4 regions of the Bacillus luti genome follow, and region 1 is predicted to be linked to each of the others. Evidence: riboswitches for the same ligand, from Rfam matches in the RefSeq annotation. Region 1 holds a riboswitch; each other region holds the start of a gene.
The links. A riboswitch is a leader RNA that binds a small molecule or an ion and turns the genes downstream of it on or off. The one in region 1 is predicted to bind S-adenosylmethionine.
Positions count from the first base shown of each region.

Region 2: it holds a riboswitch for S-adenosylmethionine, as region 1 does, so the genes downstream of both, EUC40_RS11090 (M20 family metallopeptidase) here and EUC40_RS24135 (methionine ABC transporter ATP-binding protein) in region 1, are expected to answer to the same signal.
Region 3: it holds a riboswitch for S-adenosylmethionine, as region 1 does, so the genes downstream of both, mtnW (2,3-diketo-5-methylthiopentyl-1-phosphate enolase) here and EUC40_RS24135 (methionine ABC transporter ATP-binding protein) in region 1, are expected to answer to the same signal.
Region 4: it holds a riboswitch for S-adenosylmethionine, as region 1 does, so the genes downstream of both, EUC40_RS22500 (MetQ/NlpA family ABC transporter substrate-binding protein) here and EUC40_RS24135 (methionine ABC transporter ATP-binding protein) in region 1, are expected to answer to the same signal.

Region 1 is NZ_CP040336.1:4,786,451-4,791,335, reverse strand. It holds gene pruA (L-glutamate gamma-semialdehyde dehydrogenase) at 1-927, shown strand, start outside; gene EUC40_RS27085 (hypothetical protein) at 1,113-1,262, shown strand; gene EUC40_RS24140 (cysteine hydrolase family protein) at 1,493-2,056, opposite strand; SAM riboswitch class I at 2,289-2,393, shown strand; gene EUC40_RS24135 (methionine ABC transporter ATP-binding protein) at 2,517-3,536, shown strand; gene EUC40_RS24130 (methionine ABC transporter permease) at 3,526-4,191, shown strand; gene EUC40_RS24125 (MetQ/NlpA family ABC transporter substrate-binding protein) at 4,213-4,885, shown strand, end outside.
Region 2 is NZ_CP040336.1:2,162,111-2,166,995, forward strand. It holds gene EUC40_RS11080 (VOC family protein) at 1-202, opposite strand, end outside; gene EUC40_RS11085 (AAA domain-containing protein) at 314-2,623, shown strand; SAM riboswitch class I at 2,699-2,800, shown strand; gene EUC40_RS11090 (M20 family metallopeptidase) at 2,889-4,094, shown strand; gene EUC40_RS11095 (Lrp/AsnC family transcriptional regulator) at 4,254-4,694, opposite strand; gene EUC40_RS11100 (SDR family oxidoreductase) at 4,863-4,885, shown strand, end outside.
Region 3 is NZ_CP040336.1:1,309,165-1,314,049, reverse strand. It holds gene EUC40_RS06890 (carbon-nitrogen family hydrolase) at 1-770, opposite strand, end outside; gene EUC40_RS06885 (pyridoxal phosphate-dependent aminotransferase) at 785-1,975, shown strand; SAM riboswitch class I at 2,028-2,133, shown strand; gene mtnW (2,3-diketo-5-methylthiopentyl-1-phosphate enolase) at 2,198-3,442, shown strand; gene EUC40_RS06875 (2-hydroxy-3-keto-5-methylthiopentenyl-1-phosphate phosphatase) at 3,439-4,098, shown strand; gene EUC40_RS06870 (methylthioribulose 1-phosphate dehydratase) at 4,095-4,733, shown strand; gene EUC40_RS06865 (1,2-dihydroxy-3-keto-5-methylthiopentene dioxygenase) at 4,711-4,885, shown strand, end outside.
Region 4 is NZ_CP040336.1:4,425,578-4,430,462, forward strand. It holds gene EUC40_RS22490 (methionine ABC transporter ATP-binding protein) at 1-148, opposite strand, end outside; gene EUC40_RS22495 (acyl-CoA dehydrogenase family protein) at 154-1,314, opposite strand; gene EUC40_RS22500 (MetQ/NlpA family ABC transporter substrate-binding protein) at 1,329-2,147, opposite strand; SAM riboswitch class I at 2,206-2,292, opposite strand; gene brnQ1 (branched-chain amino acid transport system II carrier protein BrnQ1) at 2,572-3,873, opposite strand; gene EUC40_RS22510 (peptide MFS transporter) at 4,126-4,885, shown strand, end outside.

The DNA of each region.
Region 1 (4,885 bases):
AGTACAACTCCTGTAGTAGCAGCGAAATTCATGGAAGTATTAGAAGAAGCTGGTTTACCAGCTGGCGTAGTAAACTTCGTTCCAGGTAACGGTTCTGAAGTTGGTGACTACTTAGTAGATCATCCTCGTACACGCTTCATTAGTTTCACTGGATCTCGCGATGTAGGTATCCGTATTTATGAGCGTGCAGCGAAAGTAAACCCAGGACAAATCTGGTTAAAACGTGTTATCGCTGAAATGGGCGGTAAAGATACAATCGTTGTTGATAAAGAAGCTGATCTTGAATTAGCTGCTAAATCTATCGTTGCATCAGCATTCGGATTCTCAGGACAAAAATGTTCTGCATGTTCTCGTGCAGTAATCCACGAAGATGTATACGATCACGTATTAAATCGTGCAGTTGAATTAACAAAAGAATTAACAGTTGATAACCCAGCTGTATTAGGTACAAACATGGGTCCTGTTAATGACCAAGCTGCATTTGATAAAGTAATGAGCTATGTTGCAATTGGTAAAGAAGAAGGTAGAATCTTAACAGGTGGCGAAGGAGACGATTCTAAAGGCTGGTTCATCCAACCAACAATCGTTGCTGACGTTGCAGAAGATGCTCGCTTAATGAAAGAAGAAATCTTCGGACCAGTAGTAGCATTCTGTAAAGCAAAAGACTTTGATCATGCACTTGCAATTGCAAACAATACAGAATACGGTTTAACAGGTGCTGTTGTTACTAACAACCGTGACCATATTGAAAAAGCACGTGAAGACTTCCACGTAGGTAACTTATACTTCAACCGTGGATGTACTGGTGCAATCGTAGGTTACCAACCATTCGGTGGCTTTAATATGTCTGGTACAGACTCTAAAGCTGGTGGCCCTGACTACTTAGCACTTCACATGCAAGCAAAAACTACTTCTGAAACTTTATAAGAAATAGTAGAAGAGATCTTCGCAGTCTGCGAAGATCTCTTTTTTTTGAAAAACTTTTTATATGTGGATTAAGATAGATATCAGTAGAAAAACTAATTAAGTAATAAGGTTTATTTCAGTAAAATAAGGTATATTATATTTGTTGAATAGATTCTCTTTAAAGAGAAGAAAAGTAGGTGAACAAAGTGGGAAAATATCAATTAGATTACAAAGGCCAGGTAGCTGTTGCAAAGTTTCATGAAAAACAGACGCCTGTCAAATTTGATAAAAAGCAGCAAATTGAAAAATTGCGTGCGGAGTATTTGAAAAAGAAACAAGAACAAACAGATAAGTAATAGGAAAGACTAGTCAATTTGAATCAGAATCAATTACCACATATTACCGTTTGTTAAGTGGAACTAGCTAAACCCTATTAATAGCGGGATAAACATGTAAATAGAAACAAAACAACGAGAAAAGTTGACTCATTAGTCACATTTTTTAGTATTCATTTTAAGGATTTCCTGTATAATACAATTTGAAAGAAAATCTATGGTTTGACAAGAAACACTCTTTTCGGTTTTGCTCACTGAAGAGAGTGTTTTTTTGTAGCTAAAAACTCCTCTGTACTCATTACATTTGCATATACGCCATTTAAACTAGCTAAAATTGTATTATGAATATAAACGGCTGGTATAGTAGCGTTTTTAAAAGAAAGATCTTTTGTAGCACAAGCATCATGTATAACAGTACATTGCAAGCCGAAATCAAAGGCAGCCCTTACGGTAGCATCAATACACATATGGGTCATCATCCCACATATGACGACGTGTTTAATGTCTAAACGTTGTAATTGCTCTAGAAGATTCGTTTCTCGAAAGCTATTTGGATAGTGCTTGAGTATAACCGTTTCTTCTCTAAGCGGACGAACATTTTCGTGAATATGTACACCTTCTGTATTTGGTAGAAAAAAAGTAGCGTCATCTTTTATAGCTACATGTTGGATATGAAAAATAGGTTTGTTGTCCTTTCTAAAGTACTGGAGCAGTTGACTAGCATATTCACTTGCTTCTACTGGATTACGCAATTCCATCTTTCCATGTGGAAAATAATCATTTTGAATATCAACGAGTAAAAGAGCTGTTTTCATATATTTATCTTCCTCCAAGTTTCATATTCAAATAATGTTATTCAATTCGTAGAGAAGATTATCCTTTTTAAAAATATGCGAAGAGGGAATTTTACATAACTTTTAAAATTGATATTTTATAATCTAAAAATTTTAATAAAGAAATAATTAATATTTTTCTAAAAAATATGTTGACTCCCATTATTCTGAGTTCTATAATGAGAATTAATTAAACGACAATTAAATCGATACATTCTTATCCAGAGAGGTGGAGGGACTGGCCCTACGATACCTCAGCAACGGGTTTTTAAATACCGTGCTAACTCCAGCAAGCCTTTATAGGCTTGGAAGATGAGAAGATGTGACCGAGTACATATAAGTGCTCTCCTTCTTATCTTTATGGTTGATAAGAAGGAGAGCACTTTTTATTTTACCTCGAAAGCTCTACTTCAAGTTTTTACAGCATATAGGAGGGAAGAAAATGATTTCTTTTAACAACGTAAGTAAAGTGTATGAATCAGGTGGGCAATCTGTTCATGCGGTGGAGGATGTAACGTTATCCGTTGAGAAAGGTGAAATTTTTGGCATTATCGGTTTTAGTGGCGCTGGAAAGAGTACATTGTTACGCTTAGTAAATATGTTAGAGAGACCGACGGCAGGAACGATTTCGATAGATGATAAAGATATTACATCATTATCGACGAAAGATTTACGGAAGCTAAGACAGAGAATCGGAATGATTTTTCAAAGTTTTAATTTATTTAATTCAAGAACAGTGTTTGGGAACATTGCTTACCCATTAAAGTTAGCGAAAGTACCAAAGAATGAAATAAAAGAAAGAGTAAATGAACTGTTGAAGTTTGTAGGATTAGAAGATAAAGCAAACTATTATCCAGAGCAATTATCGGGTGGACAAAAGCAACGTGTTGGGATTGCAAGAGCGCTGGCGACATCACCAGATATCCTTATATGTGATGAGGCAACATCAGCTTTAGACCCAGAAACAACGACAGAGATTTTGAACTTATTAAAGAAGGTAAATAGAGAGTACAATTTAACAATTCTTCTTATTACACATGAAATGCACGTTGTGAAAGAAATTTGTCACCGTGTAGCTGTGATGGAAAAAGGAAAAGTAATTGAAGAAGGAAAACTGTTTGACGTGTTCACACAACCAAAAACAAAAACGACTCAAAACTTTGTACGTTCTGTTATTAATGATCATTTACCAGAAAGTGTTCTAGCGAAAATTCAAAATGGTGGACAGATTTACCGCTTAACTTTTACTGGTGAGGAGACAGGACAGCCTGTACTATCTTATATCGCAAAAAACTATAACGTTGATGTAAATGTACTGTACGGAAATATTATTGAACTTCAAAATGTGCTATTTGGAAATCTTCTTGTAGAGCTGCAAGGTGAGCAGAAGGAAATCCAAAAAGCATTACAACATCTAAGACTGCAAGTGCAGCTTAAGGAGGTAGAAGCTCATGCGAGTTGATTGGAGTATATTTTGGCCTCGTATATTAGATGCGACGGGGGATACCCTCTTAATGGTAATTGTAACCCTTATATTCGCTACAATTCTCGGTATACCTCTAGGTTTACTTTTATATGTAACGCGTAAAGGAAACTTTTTAGAGAATAAATGGGTCTTTTCAATTCTTAATGTCATTATTAATACAATTCGTCCAGTTCCATTTATTATCTTTTTAGTAGCTTTAAGTCCGCTAACAAGAAGTGTTATCGGAACGACAATTGGAACAGCAGCAGCGATCTTTCCAATGACGTTAGTTGCATCAATTGGTATTGCTAGAATGGTTGAAACAAACCTTGTTTCTGTTCCGAAAGGGGTAATTGAAGCAGCGCAAGCGATGGGTGCTTCACCACTTAGAATTGTTTTTGAAATTCTCGTGCCAGAAGCGTTAGCACCATTAATCTTAGGTGTCACGTTTATGACAGTTGGTCTAATTGAATTTTCAGCAGTTGCTGGGCTTGTCGGCGGTGGTGGCCTTGGCGACTTAGCAATGACATACGGTTATCAACGCTTTGATACATCAGTTATGTTCGTAACGGTTGTTCTACTTATTATTCTCGTACAGATAGCTCAAAATTTAGGAAACTACTTTGCGAAAGTCTTTTTACGCAGATCATAAAAAGGAAGAGGGGAAAAGAAAATGAAGAAAATTTTAGCATTTGCATTATCAGCGATTGTAGGGATTTCAGCGTTAAGCGGCTGCTCGGATGCAGGAGCAAAAGAGAAAACAGTTCGCATTGGTGTAACTGGAACGGATGGAAACGCTTGGGAAATTGTAAAGGGAAAAGCTGAAAAAGAAGGGATTAAAGTTAAACTGATTGAGTTCTCTGATTACACGACGCCAAACAAAGCGTTAGCTGATGGAGATATTGAACTAAACTCATTCCAGCATATTGCGTTCTTAGAACAATTTAAGAAGGAGCATAAGTTAGATATTACAGCTGTTGGTACAACGCAAATTGCACCAATGGGTTTATACTCTGAAAAACATAAGAAAGCAAATGAAATTCCAGATGGTTCAGAAATTGCGATTCCAAATGATCCAACGAACCAAGCACGTGCATTAAAACTTCTTGATGCAGCTGGGTTATTAAAGCTTAAAAAAGACTTTGGTCTATTTGGAGATCCAAGTGGTATCGCTGAAAATCCGAAGAAATTAAAAATTACACCGGTTATCGCACAGCAAACACCTCGTGTATTAAAAGATGTAGCAGCTTCAGTTATTAATAACGGTGTTGCTGGTCAAGCTGGATTAGATCCAGCGAAGGATCCAATTTTCTTAGAAGACCCAAAGAATGAAAATGCGAAGCCAT
Region 2 (4,885 bases), 2.6 Mb from region 1:
GAAGGGTAGAGTTGTAGCCTTCAATTAATTCGAGTATCGTTTCTTTTGATTCTTCCACACCTAAAAAAGCGAGTTTTAAGTTTGGATCTGGATGTCCCATACGTTTAATAAGCTGTAAGCCAACTACTTTTTCATAAAATGAAATAGATGTTTCTAAATCTGCGACCATAAGTCCTACGTGTTCAATTCTTCTAACTGGCATGTGCGAACCTTCTTTCTGAAAATTATATATAAAATAATATTGAAAATTAAGAAAATAAGCAAGATATAATTGTTACAATTTTTAGGGTGTTATATGGTATAGTGAGAAAGTATGTTTGGGGAGAAGGAAGGAGATTATACGATGAATACACCTACTCAAACTCCTTCATTATCGGAAACGATGAAAGAGTGGCATTATGCATTAGCGTATGAAATTAAACATTGGAAAACGATTGGCGGTAGTAAAATTTCTATCATGAACGGTCGTTTTTTATATACAGATTATGAGAATACAGTATACGTATTTCAGCTTATTTCGGAAGTAAGCTTACCTGAAGGTTCACCAATTCGAATTGAGTTCGATGGTGAGGAAGCGACAGGGGAAGTATTATCTGTACATGGATTAGAAATAGAACTGAAATTAAATGATTATATACAAGGTGAAATACGAGAAGCGGTTTTATATAGTGAACCGTGGCAATTGCTAGAACAGCTGCAAGAGCGATTAAAAGAAGCGCGTCAAGATAAGCTAAAACGTAATCGTATAAAACGTCTTGTAGACGGAACGAGCAGTCCGAAGCATCTTGAAAAAATGAAAAATCCGAAAAATGAATTGGCGTATCGTTCGTTTTACAATCCGACAACGTACGTATGGGGACCACCTGGAACAGGGAAGTCGTACAATTTATCGCGTATTATTTCGGCTCATTATCAAAAAGGAAAATCGGTACTTGTGTTAGCTCATAGTAACGCGGCTGTTGATGTATTAATGAGCGAAGTAACGAAGCAAATTGAAAAGAAAAAGAAATGGACGCCTGGTGAAATTGTTCGTTACGGTTATAGTCAACATGAACATATACGAAATCATGAAACGTTACTTGCGTCGAAGTTAGTAGAAACGACGAACGGGTCTTGGGGTGAGGAGAGACTCTATTTAGAAGAGACACGCCAAGAGCTTCGTGAAAAGATTTTATCATATAAAGCGACATCTGCTGATAAGAAGCGTATACAAGAGATTGAAAGTGATCTTCGAAAGCAAAAAGCAAAAATTAAAGAAGTAGAAAAAGAATACATTGAAAATGCGAAAGTAATCGGCGCGACTTTATCGAAATGTGCCATTGATTCACTTATTTATGAACGTACATTTGATTTAGTTGTCGTAGATGAAGTGAGTATGGCGTTCGTTCCGCAAATCGCATTAGCTGCTTCACTTGGAAAACGTATCGTCGTTTGTGGCGACTTCTTACAGTTACCTCCAATTGCGATGGCAAACCATGAACTCGTTCGCAAATGGCTTGGCGAAGATATGTTTTACCATGCCGGGATTGTTGAGTCTGTTAATAAATCAGAAGCACATCCGAACCTTTTTATGTTGCAGGAACAAAGACGTATGCATGCGGATATATCGAAGTTTACGAATTCATTTATTTATAAAAATAGAGTATACGATCATCCGTCCGTTTCAGAACGTAAAGAACTTGCGCAATTGCAGCCGTTCGCAAATGAGGCGAGTGTTTTATTTGATACGAGTTTAATGGGAGCATTTTCATTAAAAGACGCTGCTTCTGGTTCTCGTTTTAATATTATGTCTGGTTTAGTAGCGATGCAAATGATGTTAATCGGACTGTTAGACGGTGTTCAATCGATCGGTGTCGTTACACCTTACAGAGCACAGTCTCGTTTTTTATCAACGTGTATTAGAGAAATGTTGCAGAAAACGAAGTATCGACACATACCAGTTTTAGCAGCGACCGTTCATAAGTTTCAAGGTTCTGAAAGAGATATGATGATCTTTGATACGGTGGATAGTTATCCGCAAGAACGACCTGGCGTGTTATTCTTTGACCATAAAAACCATCGCCTCGTCAATGTAGCGGTAACGAGAGCGAGAGGAAAGTTCATTCAATTATCAGATTGCCATTATATGCGTAAAAACTTATCGAGAAAACAAGCGTTATCACAATTAACAGCTCATATAGAACGTCACGGAGATGTGTATGATCGCACGACATCAAGACAATTGTGGGAGCGAAAAATTTCGAAACGATTACGCTGGTATATGGAAATGAATCTTGAAGAGCCGAAAGGGGTATTAAAAGATATTTTAGCCGCAAAACGAAAAATTATCATTTCACTTCCAAGTACAAAACAAGTGGATAAACGAGTATGGCAAGCGTTAATGCGTACAAATGCGCAAATAACAGTGTATAGTGATGGACCAGTTCCGTTGAAGAATGTAAAGTTACAAAGGCAAAATAAAGCATTCCCGTTTATCGTAATTGATGATGAAATCTTCTGGGCAGGCGCACCACTCACATCTCAAATGATATTTGAAGGTAGTACGGAGTTTCCATACGTATGTGCAAGACTGCAAGCACCAGAAACAATTGGTGTACTAAAAGGATTTTTAGATATTCGGTAAATTCGGATAGGAATTCCTTGACTTTTAATCGGAATGAACTTAGAATGAAAATAATTTAATATAATTTTATGAAAATTCTTATCACGAGAGGTGGAGGGACTGGCCCTATGATACCTCGGCAGCGGATTCTTTATGAATACTGTGCCAATTCCAGCAAGGTAACTTGAAAGATAAGAAAGAAGCTCATTTTGACTGTATATGCAGAAGCCTCTTTCTATCTTTTAGAAAGAGGCTTTTTTACGTGAAAATAAAAGGAGGAAGAACAATGGGAGCGACTGGAGTAACGTCACAAAGAAAAACAATTGAAGAGAGTATAGAAAGAAATAAGGAAAAGTACATAGAAACAAGTCATAATATTCATGCGAATCCGGAGATTGGTAATCAAGAGTTTTATGCATCAAGAACGTTAAGTTTACTGCTAGGGAGTGCAGGGTTCCAATTGCAGCACAATATAGCTGGACATGAAACAGGATTTATCGCGCGGAAAAGTTCAGGAAAACAAGGGCCAGTTATCGCGTTTTTAGCTGAGTATGACGCTTTACCAGGACTCGGTCATGCGTGTGGTCACAATTTAATTGGGACAATTAGCGTTGCGGCAGCAATCGCATTATCAGAAACGCTTGAAGAAATCGGCGGAGAAGTTGTCGTGTTTGGGACACCAGCAGAGGAAGGTGGGCCAAATGGTAGTGCGAAATCAAGTTATGTAAAAGCAGGTTTATTTAAAAACATTGATGCGGCACTTATGATTCATCCGAGTGGAAAAACAGCGACAACGAGTCCATCATTAGCGGTCGATCCACTTGATTTTCATTTTTACGGAAAAACAGCTCATGCCGCAGCTTCACCTGAAGAAGGGATTAACGCATTAGATGCGGTTATCCAGCTGTACAACAGTATTAACGCACTTCGCCAACAACTTCCGTCAGATGTAAGAATTCATGGTGTTATTACAGAGGGCGGAAAAGCACCTAACATTATTCCTGACTACGCCGCAGCTAGGTTCTTCATTCGTGCAGCAACGCGAAAAAGATGTGCAGAAGTAACAGAGAAAGTAAGAAATATCGCTGAGGGAGCAGCATTAGCAACAGGTACAAAAGTAAAAATCCATCAATTCCAAAATGAAATCGATGAACTACTCGTAACAAAAACATATAACGACGTCGTAGCAGAAGAATTAGAATTACAAGGTGAAGACGTAAATCGTAAAGAAAGAGTGGGCATTGGTTCAACAGACGCAGGAAACGTAAGCCAAGTCGTACCGACCATTCACCCGTACATTAAAATCGGCCCAGATGACTTAATTGCGCATACGAATGAATTTAGAGAAGCAGCACGTTCAGAACTAGGCGATAAAGCATTAATTACATCGGCAAAAGCATTAGCGAATACCGCTTATCGATTAATTACAGAAGAAGGGTTGTTAGAGAAGGTGAAGGAGGAGTTTAGAGAGGCGCAGAGGAATCAGGGGTAAGGGTAACTTATTCAACGGGGAATCTAATTAATAAGCAGAAATGTAAAAAAGAACATTGGAAAATCAATGTTCTTTTTTGTTTACTAATTATTGATTTTGCTGCTTTTCCTCAAAAAGGAGAAACTTTTACTGTTAGCGAGAATAATACGTATCCCTTTATCAGAACGACAATTTCTCCTCAAACTCACTCTTTAAAACAATTAAAGGAGACGATAATCCGAATTGCATTAAAGAGTCTAAAAATACAGCTAGGGAATCCATCGACTCGCTCATGACCTTCATCATATAATTAAATTCCCCGCTAATTCGATATAAATCTGTTACTTCGGGAGCGGCATTACAATATTGGATAAAATCAGAGCATTGGCTCGTTTTAAACATAATGAATGCTTGAATGTTTTTATTAATTTTGGAAGGCTCAAATTTTGTTCGGTAAGCTGCTATAACTCCTTGATCTTCAAGTTTGTTAATTCGCTCTTTTACAGCAGGTTGCGTCATGGATATAATTCGTCCTATTTCTGAAACAGAAATTCTCGCATTTTCATACAACAAGTTCATTATTTTGTGATCGATTTCATCCAGTTTTACTGTGTTTTGCATTGGGTTATCTCCCTTGATTTATTTTCTAAAGTAAATTGTAATTTATAACTATAATATCATAAGTAAAGGAACTAAATTACCTATAAATCTATATTTAAAATGATTGGTGTTTACATGAAAATATAAGTATAGGTTTTATTAAACGGAAATTTAGGAAGGATGGAAAAAATGAAGAATCTTGATGGGAAAGT
Region 3 (4,885 bases), 1.7 Mb from region 1:
GATTCCTCTTGATTTGCCTCTACCACAACTTCACCCCAAGGATCCACAATTAAAGAATGACCTGCAAATTCATTATTCGGATCTTTTCCTGCCCGATTACACGCAACAACATAACATTGGTTTTCAACTGCTCTTGCTTGCAGCAGCAAGCGCCAATGTGCTAAACGTACTAATGGCCATTCTGCTACAACAAATAAAACTTCTGCCCCTCGAACAGTATGAACGCGCATCCACTCTGGAAAACGAATATCATAACAAATTGTGCCGGCGCATTCTACATCATCTAGCTTAAATTCGCCTGTACTATTTCCAGCGACTAAATATTTATGTTCATCCATCAGCTGAAATAAATGCACTTTACTATATTCATTGACTAGATCTCCTTCTTTGTTTACAACATACATTGTATTTGTAACACCTTGTTCTGTTTGCTTCGCTATGGAACCACCAACAATATGTACCCCATATTGTTTCGACCATTTTTTCAACGTTTCTTTCGTTTCTACTCCGTCCTTATCTGCAATTTCAGAAAGTCTCGTTAAATCATATCCTGTCGTCCATAGTTCTGGTAAGACGATAACATCTGGTCTTTCCTTCATCGCTTCACTTATTTTATTTTTAGCGTTTTCAATATTTTTTTCTACATCTCCAAAGACAATATCCATTTGAATACATGCGACTTTCATTTTGTCAGCCCCATTCTCATTTTTTTCTTTACAAAATACTGGAAAGATTATATCATTTGTCACTAGAATTGTAACAACTTTCAAAAGAGGTGGAAAGTATGAAATTATTTCAACCTTCTGAGATAGTAACATCATTGCCTACACAATTTTTCGCTTCACTTGTTGCAAAAGTTAACAAGGTCGTTGCAGCTGGTCACGATGTTATTAATCTAGGTCAAGGTAATCCAGATCAACCAACCCCGCAGCATATCGTAAAAGCTTTACAAGATGCTGCAGAAAAGACCATTCATCATAAATATCCGCCATTTCGCGGACACGAGAGCTTAAAAGAAGCCGTGGCAACATTCTATCAACGTGAATATGATGTAGTAGTAAATCCAAAAACTGAAGTTGCTATTTTGTTTGGTGGAAAGGCTGGATTAGTAGAATTACCAATGTGTTTTACAAACCCTGGTGATACTATTCTCGTTCCAGATCCAGGCTATCCAGATTATTTATCAGGAGTTGCTTTAGCAAAAGCACAATTTAAAACAATGCCGCTTATTGCAGAAAATAAATTTTTACCAGATTACACGAAAATTGATGATACTATCGCTGAGCGTGCAAAGTTAATGTTTTTAAACTATCCAAACAATCCTACTGGTGCTACTGCATCAAAAGATTTTTTTGATGAAACCATTCATTTTGCTAATAAACATAATATATTAGTTGTTCATGATTTTGCTTACGGCGCTATTGGGTTTGATGATCAAAAGCCGGTTAGTTTCTTACAAGCAGACGGTGCCAAAGATACAGGAATTGAAATTTATACTTTATCAAAAACTTTCAATATGGCTGGATGGCGTATTGCTTTTGCAGTAGGGAATGAAAGTGTTATCGAAACAATTAACTTATTACAAGATCATATGTATGTTAGTATTTTTGGTGCAGTTCAAGATGCTGCTCGTGAAGCACTATTAAGTTCACAGTCTTGTGTAGTAGATCTTGTAAATAGTTACGAATCCCGGAGAAACGCTCTTATTTCAGCTTGTCACTCAATTGGTTGGAATGTAGATATTCCAACCGGATCATTCTTTGCATGGCTTCCTGTACCAGAAGGTTACACATCTGAGCAATTTTCTGATATTTTACTAGAAAAAGCACACGTCGCAGTTGCTCCTGGTATTGGGTTTGGCGAGCACGGCGAAGGGTATGTCCGCGTTGGTCTCTTGCATACAGAAGATAGATTACGAGAAGCCATTAATCGAATTGATAAATTAAATTTTTTCAAAAAGCCATTGACAACATAAAAAATATCTGACAAAATTCAGTTATCTTAAAAATTTAAACATTTCTAAATACTTCTTATCAAGAGCAGGTGGAGGGACGAGCCCGACGAAACCCGGCAACCGATCTACAATCGTAGACACGGTGCTAATTCTCGCAGCATTATGCTGACAGATAAGGAGCTGGTTGTAAAAAAACCTCTCCTTAGCTGAGAGGTTTTTTTATTTAACTAGGAGGTTATAACAATGAGCGGAATAATAGCGACGTATTTAATCCATGATGGTTCACATAACTTAGAAAAAAAAGCTGAGCAAATTGCACTCGGTTTAACAATTGGCTCTTGGACTCATTTGCCACACTTATTACAAGAACAATTAAAGCAGCATAAAGGCAATGTCATTCATGTTGAGGAATTAGATGAACAAGAACATATCAATTCGTATCTAGGTAAAAAAGTAAAACGCGGGGTTATTAAAATCGAATACCCGTTATTAAATTTCAGTCCAGACTTACCAGCGATTTTAACAACTACATTCGGAAAACTATCACTTGATGGTGAAGTGAAATTGATTGATTTAACTTTTTCAGATGAGTTAAAAAAGCATTTTCCTGGTCCTAAGTTCGGTATAGATGGTATTCGAAACCTTTTACAAGTGTATGACCGTCCTCTTTTAATGAGTATTTTTAAAGGCATGATTGGGCGAAATATTGGATATTTAAAAACTCAATTACGTGATCAAGCAAGTGGTGGTGTGGATATCGTAAAAGATGATGAAATTTTATTTGAGAATGCATTAACACCACTAACGAAGCGAATTGTATCTGGAAAAGAAGTTTTACAATCCGTATATGAAACATACGGCCATAAAACGCTATATGCCGTAAATTTAACAGGACGAACTTTTGACTTAAAAGAAAATGCGAAACGCGCAGTGCAAGCTGGGGCTGATATTCTATTATTTAACGCATTCGCTTATGGACTAGATGTACTGCAATCACTTGCAGAAGATGATGAAATTTCAGTTCCTATTATGGCACACCCTGCTGTAAGTGGTGCTTATTCAGCCTCACAGTTATATGGAATCTCATCTCCATTATTACTTGGAAAGCTGCTTCGTTATGCTGGGGCTGATTTTTCATTATTCCCATCTCCATATGGAAGTGTTGCGCTAGAAAAAGAAGAAGCTCTTGCCATCTCAAAACATTTAACTGAAGATGATGCATTTTTCAAGAAGAGTTTTTCTGTTCCGTCTGCTGGCATTCATCCTGGTTTCGTTCCCTTTATTCTACGGGATTTTGGTAAAGATGTTGTTATTAATGCTGGCGGCGGGATACACGGACATCCAAATGGAGCGCAAGGCGGCGGGATAGCATTCCGTACTGCAATTGAAGCTACTTTGCAAGGAAAACCACTCCATGAAGTAGACGACATAAATTTGCATAGCGCACTACAAATATGGGGAAATCCCTCACATGAGGTGAAATTATGAGTATTCAAGTGTTTTGTGATTTCGATGGTACGATTACAAATAACGATAATATCATGTCCATTATGGAAAAATTCGCACCACCAGAAGCAGAAGAAGTAAAGAATAGAATTTTATCACAAGAGCTTACTATTCAAGAAGGTGTTTCTCAATTATTTCAATTGCTACCTACTAATTTGCAGAATGAAATAATTCAGTTTTTAATAGAAACTGCCGAAATTCGTACTGGATTTCATGAATTTATACAATTTGTAAATGAAAATAATATTTCTTTTTACGTTATATCAGGTGGGATGGATTTTTTCGTCTATCCACTCTTACAAGGGATCATTCCAAAAGAGCAAATTTACTGTAATGAAACAGACTTTTCAGCAGAATTTATTACAGTTAATTGGCCTCATCCTTGTGATGAGCATTGTCAAAACCATTGCGGGTTATGTAAATCGTCACTAATCCGTAAATTAAGTGATACAAATGATTTTCACATTGTAATTGGAGATTCTATTACTGATTTACAAGCAGCGAAACAAGCTGATAAAGTGTTTGCTCGCGACTTCCTTATTACAAAGTGTGAAGAAAATCATATTGCTTATACACCCTTTGGAACATTTCACGATGTTCTAGCTGAATTAAAACATTTGTTGGAGGTGAAATTATGAAACAACTTTTTCGTCAATGGTATGACTTAAGCGAGATTAAAAAAGAGTTAACAACACGAAATTGGTTTCCAGCAACAAGTGGGAATATTTCTATAAAAGTTAGTCATGAGCCACTTACTTTTCTTATTACCGCAAGCGGTAAAGACAAAACAAAAACTACTCCAGATGATTTTCTGTTAGTAGATCATCTAGGGGTTCCCGTATTAGATACCGAATTACGCCCTTCAGCAGAAACAATATTGCATACACATATTTATAACAATACGAATGCCGGGTGCGTACTTCATGTTCATACAACTGATAACAATGTCATCACAAATTTATATAGTGATGCAGTCACACTTCAAAATCAAGAAATTATTAAAGCCCTTGATATTTGGGAAGAAGGTGCAACAATTCACATTCCTATTATCGAAAACCATGCCCATATCCCAACGCTCGGAGAAAATTTCCGAAAGCATATACAAGGAGATTCGGGAGCAGTATTAATCCGTAATCATGGTATTACCGTATGGGGTCGAGATAGCTTTGATGCAAAGAAAAGATTAGAAGCTTATGAGTTTTTATTCCAATTTCATATAAAACTATTATCAATTCAAGGAGGCGTTTCTAATGGCGCAAATTCGTATTCATGAAGTAAATACTCGCATTGAAAATGAGGTGGAAGTATCAAAATTTCTACAAGAAGAAGGCGTTTTATATGAGAAATGGAATATTTCTAAACTTCCTACTCATTTAAATGAAAATTATTCGTTAACAGATGAAAACAAAGCTGAAATATTAGCAG
Region 4 (4,885 bases), 360 kb from region 1:
TACGTAACAATGTAGACTTTCCGGCACCACTTAATCCGGCAATCCCGTATATATCATATTCTTCAATTTGCAAAGAGACTGATTTCACCCCGTGAAATAAACCTTCTTTCGTTTGAAAGGTCTTATTTACATCACGTAACGTTATCATTTCACTCACTCCTTTTCACTCGATTTAAAAGCATCTTCCGCCAGTAACGAAAGCGTAACATCATCCATAGGAGGATTGTGCAAACCAGCTCGAACATTCAAATAATAGCGGTGTAATGGATTTGTTTCAGATAAGCTTTTAGCCCCTACAATTCGCATTGATTTATCAACAACTGATATCGCTGTATTTGTCGCAATATATTTTGCTGCTGCCAGTTCCGCTTGTAATGATTGTTTATCTTCTACATCATCATATTTTTTTGCGATTTGATATACAAACGTACGAGCTTGCAAGAGTTCTAGCTCTAACTCTCCTACTAACCTTCTAACATTAGGAAGCAAACTAATCGGATGAGTTAAACTATTCGGTTGATATGATTTTGCAAAATCAATTGCATAATTTCTTGCGGCCTGTGCAATTCCTAAATAGCATGCTGGTATATGAAGTAACCATCCAATTCCTTTTGGTTTCGTCTTTGAATCCTTTATATCAGTTAAACACTTATCAGCAATCTCTACATTTTTTAATACAAGATCATGACTAGCGGTTCCACGCATCGCAACGCTATCCCATGTTTCTTCAATAAAAACGCCTTTTTCATGTCTTGGGATTACAAATTCTCCAATTTCTTCGCGCCCTTCTATGCTGGCTGATATGATGAAATAATCAAGTACAGGAGCCATCGTTGTAAAAGTTTTTCTCCCGTTTATTATCCACTTATCACCTTTTTGAACAGCTAACGTTTCTGGTTTTCCACCACGCGTAGGACTCCCTGTATTTCGCTCTGTTGCAGCTCGGTTAAAAAGAGCACCCTTTTTTACTTCTTCACAAAGCCAGGAAAACATGTCAGGTTTCCACGACCGATTTTCAGCAAGTTCCTTAATAATTCCAAGATGCCACCCAATTGATAAAGCTGTCGCACCATCTCCTTCGGCAATCTTTTCTTGAAATAAAACAAAATCATATAAAGAAATAGACTCTCCTCCAACATCTTTTGGGAGCGTTAGTTTTGTATAGCCAATATCCTGTAAATCTTTCATATTTTCAAAAGGAAAAGAACCAAGCTCACTTAGCTGATGCTCTCTTCCTGCAAACTGTGGAATTAACTCCTTTAACTTCTCTAACACAAGCAGTTGTTTTTCTGTTTCTACATACGAGATTGCCATATTGAAGCCTCCTTTTACTTTAAATAATCAGGTAAAATAAAACCGTTAAACTGTTCTTCAGATTCAATCATTTTTTTAAATTCTGGTGAATGATATGCCTCAATTAAATCTTTAACAAATGCTTTCTCTTTGTCCTCATCACGAACGGTAACGATGATTCGGTGTTGTGATGGTGTTTTTTCTAATTCAAGTGCCTCTTTTAATTTATGTCCTGATGAAATAACAAGATTTCCGTTAATAATACCGTAATCTAAATCCTTCATAGCTCGTGGAATTTGCGGCGATTCAAGTGGAACCAGTTTGAAATTTTTCTTTTTATACGTCACGTCTTTTTCAGAAATCGTTAAAATATTTACATTGTCCTTTAACTTCACCCAACCAATTCCTTCTAAAATTCGTAATGCACGCTCTAAGTTAACAGGATCATTTGGTACTCCTATTTTCATACCATCTTCCAAATCATCTAGTGATTTATGTTTTTCAGAATATACACCTTGAGGTGCTGATGGGACTTGTATTACCCCTTTAATTTTCGCATTATTTTCTTTTGCGTATGATTCCATAAAGGCAGTACTTTGAAATATGTTTGCATCAATATCTTTATTTGTTAACGCTGGATTTGTTTCGTTTGGTGAATTAAACTCAACAATTTTAACTTTATACCCCTTTTTCTCTAAGTACGGCTGTACTGCTTTTTTCACTTGATCACTATACGGACCAGGTGTAAATCCTAAACTAATTTCTTTTTGATTCCCCGTTGATGTTTGTGTGCAACCAGTAATAATAAACAAACTACATACAATACTTACAAGTGCTAAAAATAAACGCTTCATCTCTTTTCCCCTCCTAATAAAAAAACAACCTTACATATAAGAAGGTTGTCGTTTTCCCCTCTTATCTACTCGGAATTAGCACCTTGTCATTTTTCAGGTTGCTGAAGTTTCATTGGGCCGTTCCCTCCACTTCTCTCGATAAGATTATATTGAATTGTTCTTTCTATTGTGTCACTATTCCGATAAAAATACAATGTTTTTTTACGTTTTTTTCCACATGATGTAGAGCAACGCATCCCAATAAAATATATTAATCCTACAGGAAAAAGACTTCTGTATCATTCCAACCTAGTAAGTTATTACACGCACATACACTTTTACCAATTGTTTTACTTTAATAGCAGTAACATTAGTCTATTCATTTTCAATACTATTTTTCCCAAAAAAAGAAAGGTGTTTTCCGAAATAGGAAAACACCTTTTACTTATTTCTTCTTATTTAAAACACTACTCACGATAACACCAATACAAGCACCTATAATAGCTGGAACAATCCACCCAACACCTTCTGTATAAAAAGGAATGTATTTCAATACTGACGTCCACTCATTCATCATTACATTTTTATTAAAAATATCAATTGCACTAAATACCGCTACAGCCCCAACGGTTACTGTATATACGTATACATACTTTCCAATATACTGATGGAATAACCCTAAAATAATAAGCGTTAATGCAACTGGATAAATAAATCCAAGGATCGGTACTGATACTTTTAAAATTTGCGTTAATCCTAAATTCGCTAAGAGCATACTAACAAAACTTAGTATAAACGCCCAAATTTTATAAGATACTTTCGGGAATGCACTTGCGAAAAATTGACTACAAGATGTAACGAGTCCGATTGAAACACATAAACATGCGATAGTAAAAATAAGACCTAATAAAACGACTCCGCCTTGTCCAAATAATACCGTCATAACTTGTGATAACACTTTCGCGCCATTATCAAACGTACCTAATGAACCACTAATTGAACCAACATACCCAAGGATGACATAAATAATAGATAATAAAAGACCTGCTCCAATACCAGCAATACTCATATATTTCGCTAAACCTTTATCATCTTCAATACCTTTTGCACGCAGCGCATTGGCAATCACAATACCAAAGATTAAAGCCGCTAGCGCATCCATCGTTAAATATCCGTCTAAAAACCCTTGGAACATAGGAGCTTGTCCATAGTTTCCAGCAGGTTCTTTCACACTACCTACTGATGTAAACATGCTTTTTATAAAGATAAGAGCAATCATACCTAATAATAACGGTGTTAAAACCTTTCCGAACAACCCCATTAATTTAGACGGTGATAAACTTAACCAGTACACAATACTAAAGAAAATAACCGTGTAGCATAATAAAACTACGCTTCCCGCTTCTGGGAAGAACTGACCTGGCCCCATTTCAAAAGCTAAACTTCCTGCACGTGGGATACCAAGACCTGGTCCAATAAATACATACACGATACACGGAAAAATAATGGCAAATGAAGAATGAACCCTACCCGCTAACGTTTGAAAACTTCCCGCTTTCGCAATAGCAATAACTCCCAATATAGGAAGACCTGTTGCTGATATAATAAACCCTACTAATGAAATCCACACATGTTCTCCTGCTTCATAACCAAGAAAAGGCGGGAATATAAGATTCCCTGCTCCAAAGAACATTGAGAATAACATAAGACTAATAAGTAAAATTTCTTTTTTCTGTAACAATTTCATTTCTTTCCCCTTCTTTAATTTCATCTTCCATGAAATCAATTTCACATATAAAAAAGTGCAATAATCCGCTTCCTTACAAAGAAAACATAGTCCATAGTCTATCACAAAAGAAACGCTCCTTCTATAGCTATCCCTCTTTTCCAATTTCTTCTGAAAAATCAACCTTTATTGACTTATAATAGTTAATAAGGTAAAATATTAAATGTACAAAATTATTAACTTTGTTTTTGTTTGTGTCAGGAGGAAAATAACATGGAATCAGCGATACAACTAGAAAGAGAACAACAAAGAAAAAAGAAACATCCTCCAGGTTTATACTTACTCTTCTTTACAGAAATGTGGGAAAGATTTAGTTACTATGGATTACGAGGATTATTAACATTATATTTAACGACAGCTTTAGTAAGCGGTGGTCTTGGGTTTAGTCCCGCATGGGCACTCTCTATTTACGGATTTTATACTGGAGCCTGCTATTTCACACCAATGATTGGTGGATACTTAACAGACCGTTTTCTAGGTAAACGAAAAGCGATCACAATTGGTGGTATAACAATGGCAATCGGTAACCTTACACTATTTGCCTTGCAAAACCAATTAGGCTTATACCTCGGATTAGCGCTTATTATTATTGGTAATGGATTCTTCAAACCGAACATCTCTACACTGGTTGGGGAATTATATGAAGAGAACGATTCAAAACGTGATAGTGCGTTTACCATTTTCTATATGGGTATTAACGTCGGGTCATTTTTAGCTCCACTCGTTTGCGGATTTTTATCAGAAAATTTATTCAAAACAACAGTTGATGGAGTGGTACATTACGGATTCCGTTACGGTTTCTTAGCCGCTTCAATCGGAATGATCATTGGACAAATTTTATTTACAACACTATCAAATCGCTTCCTTGGTGATATTGGTAAAAAACCAACTCGCGATTTGCAAACAGCTGCTGGACAACCATCAGTAGGAGATACACCGTTAACAAAAAAAGAAAAACAACGTACCGCAGTTA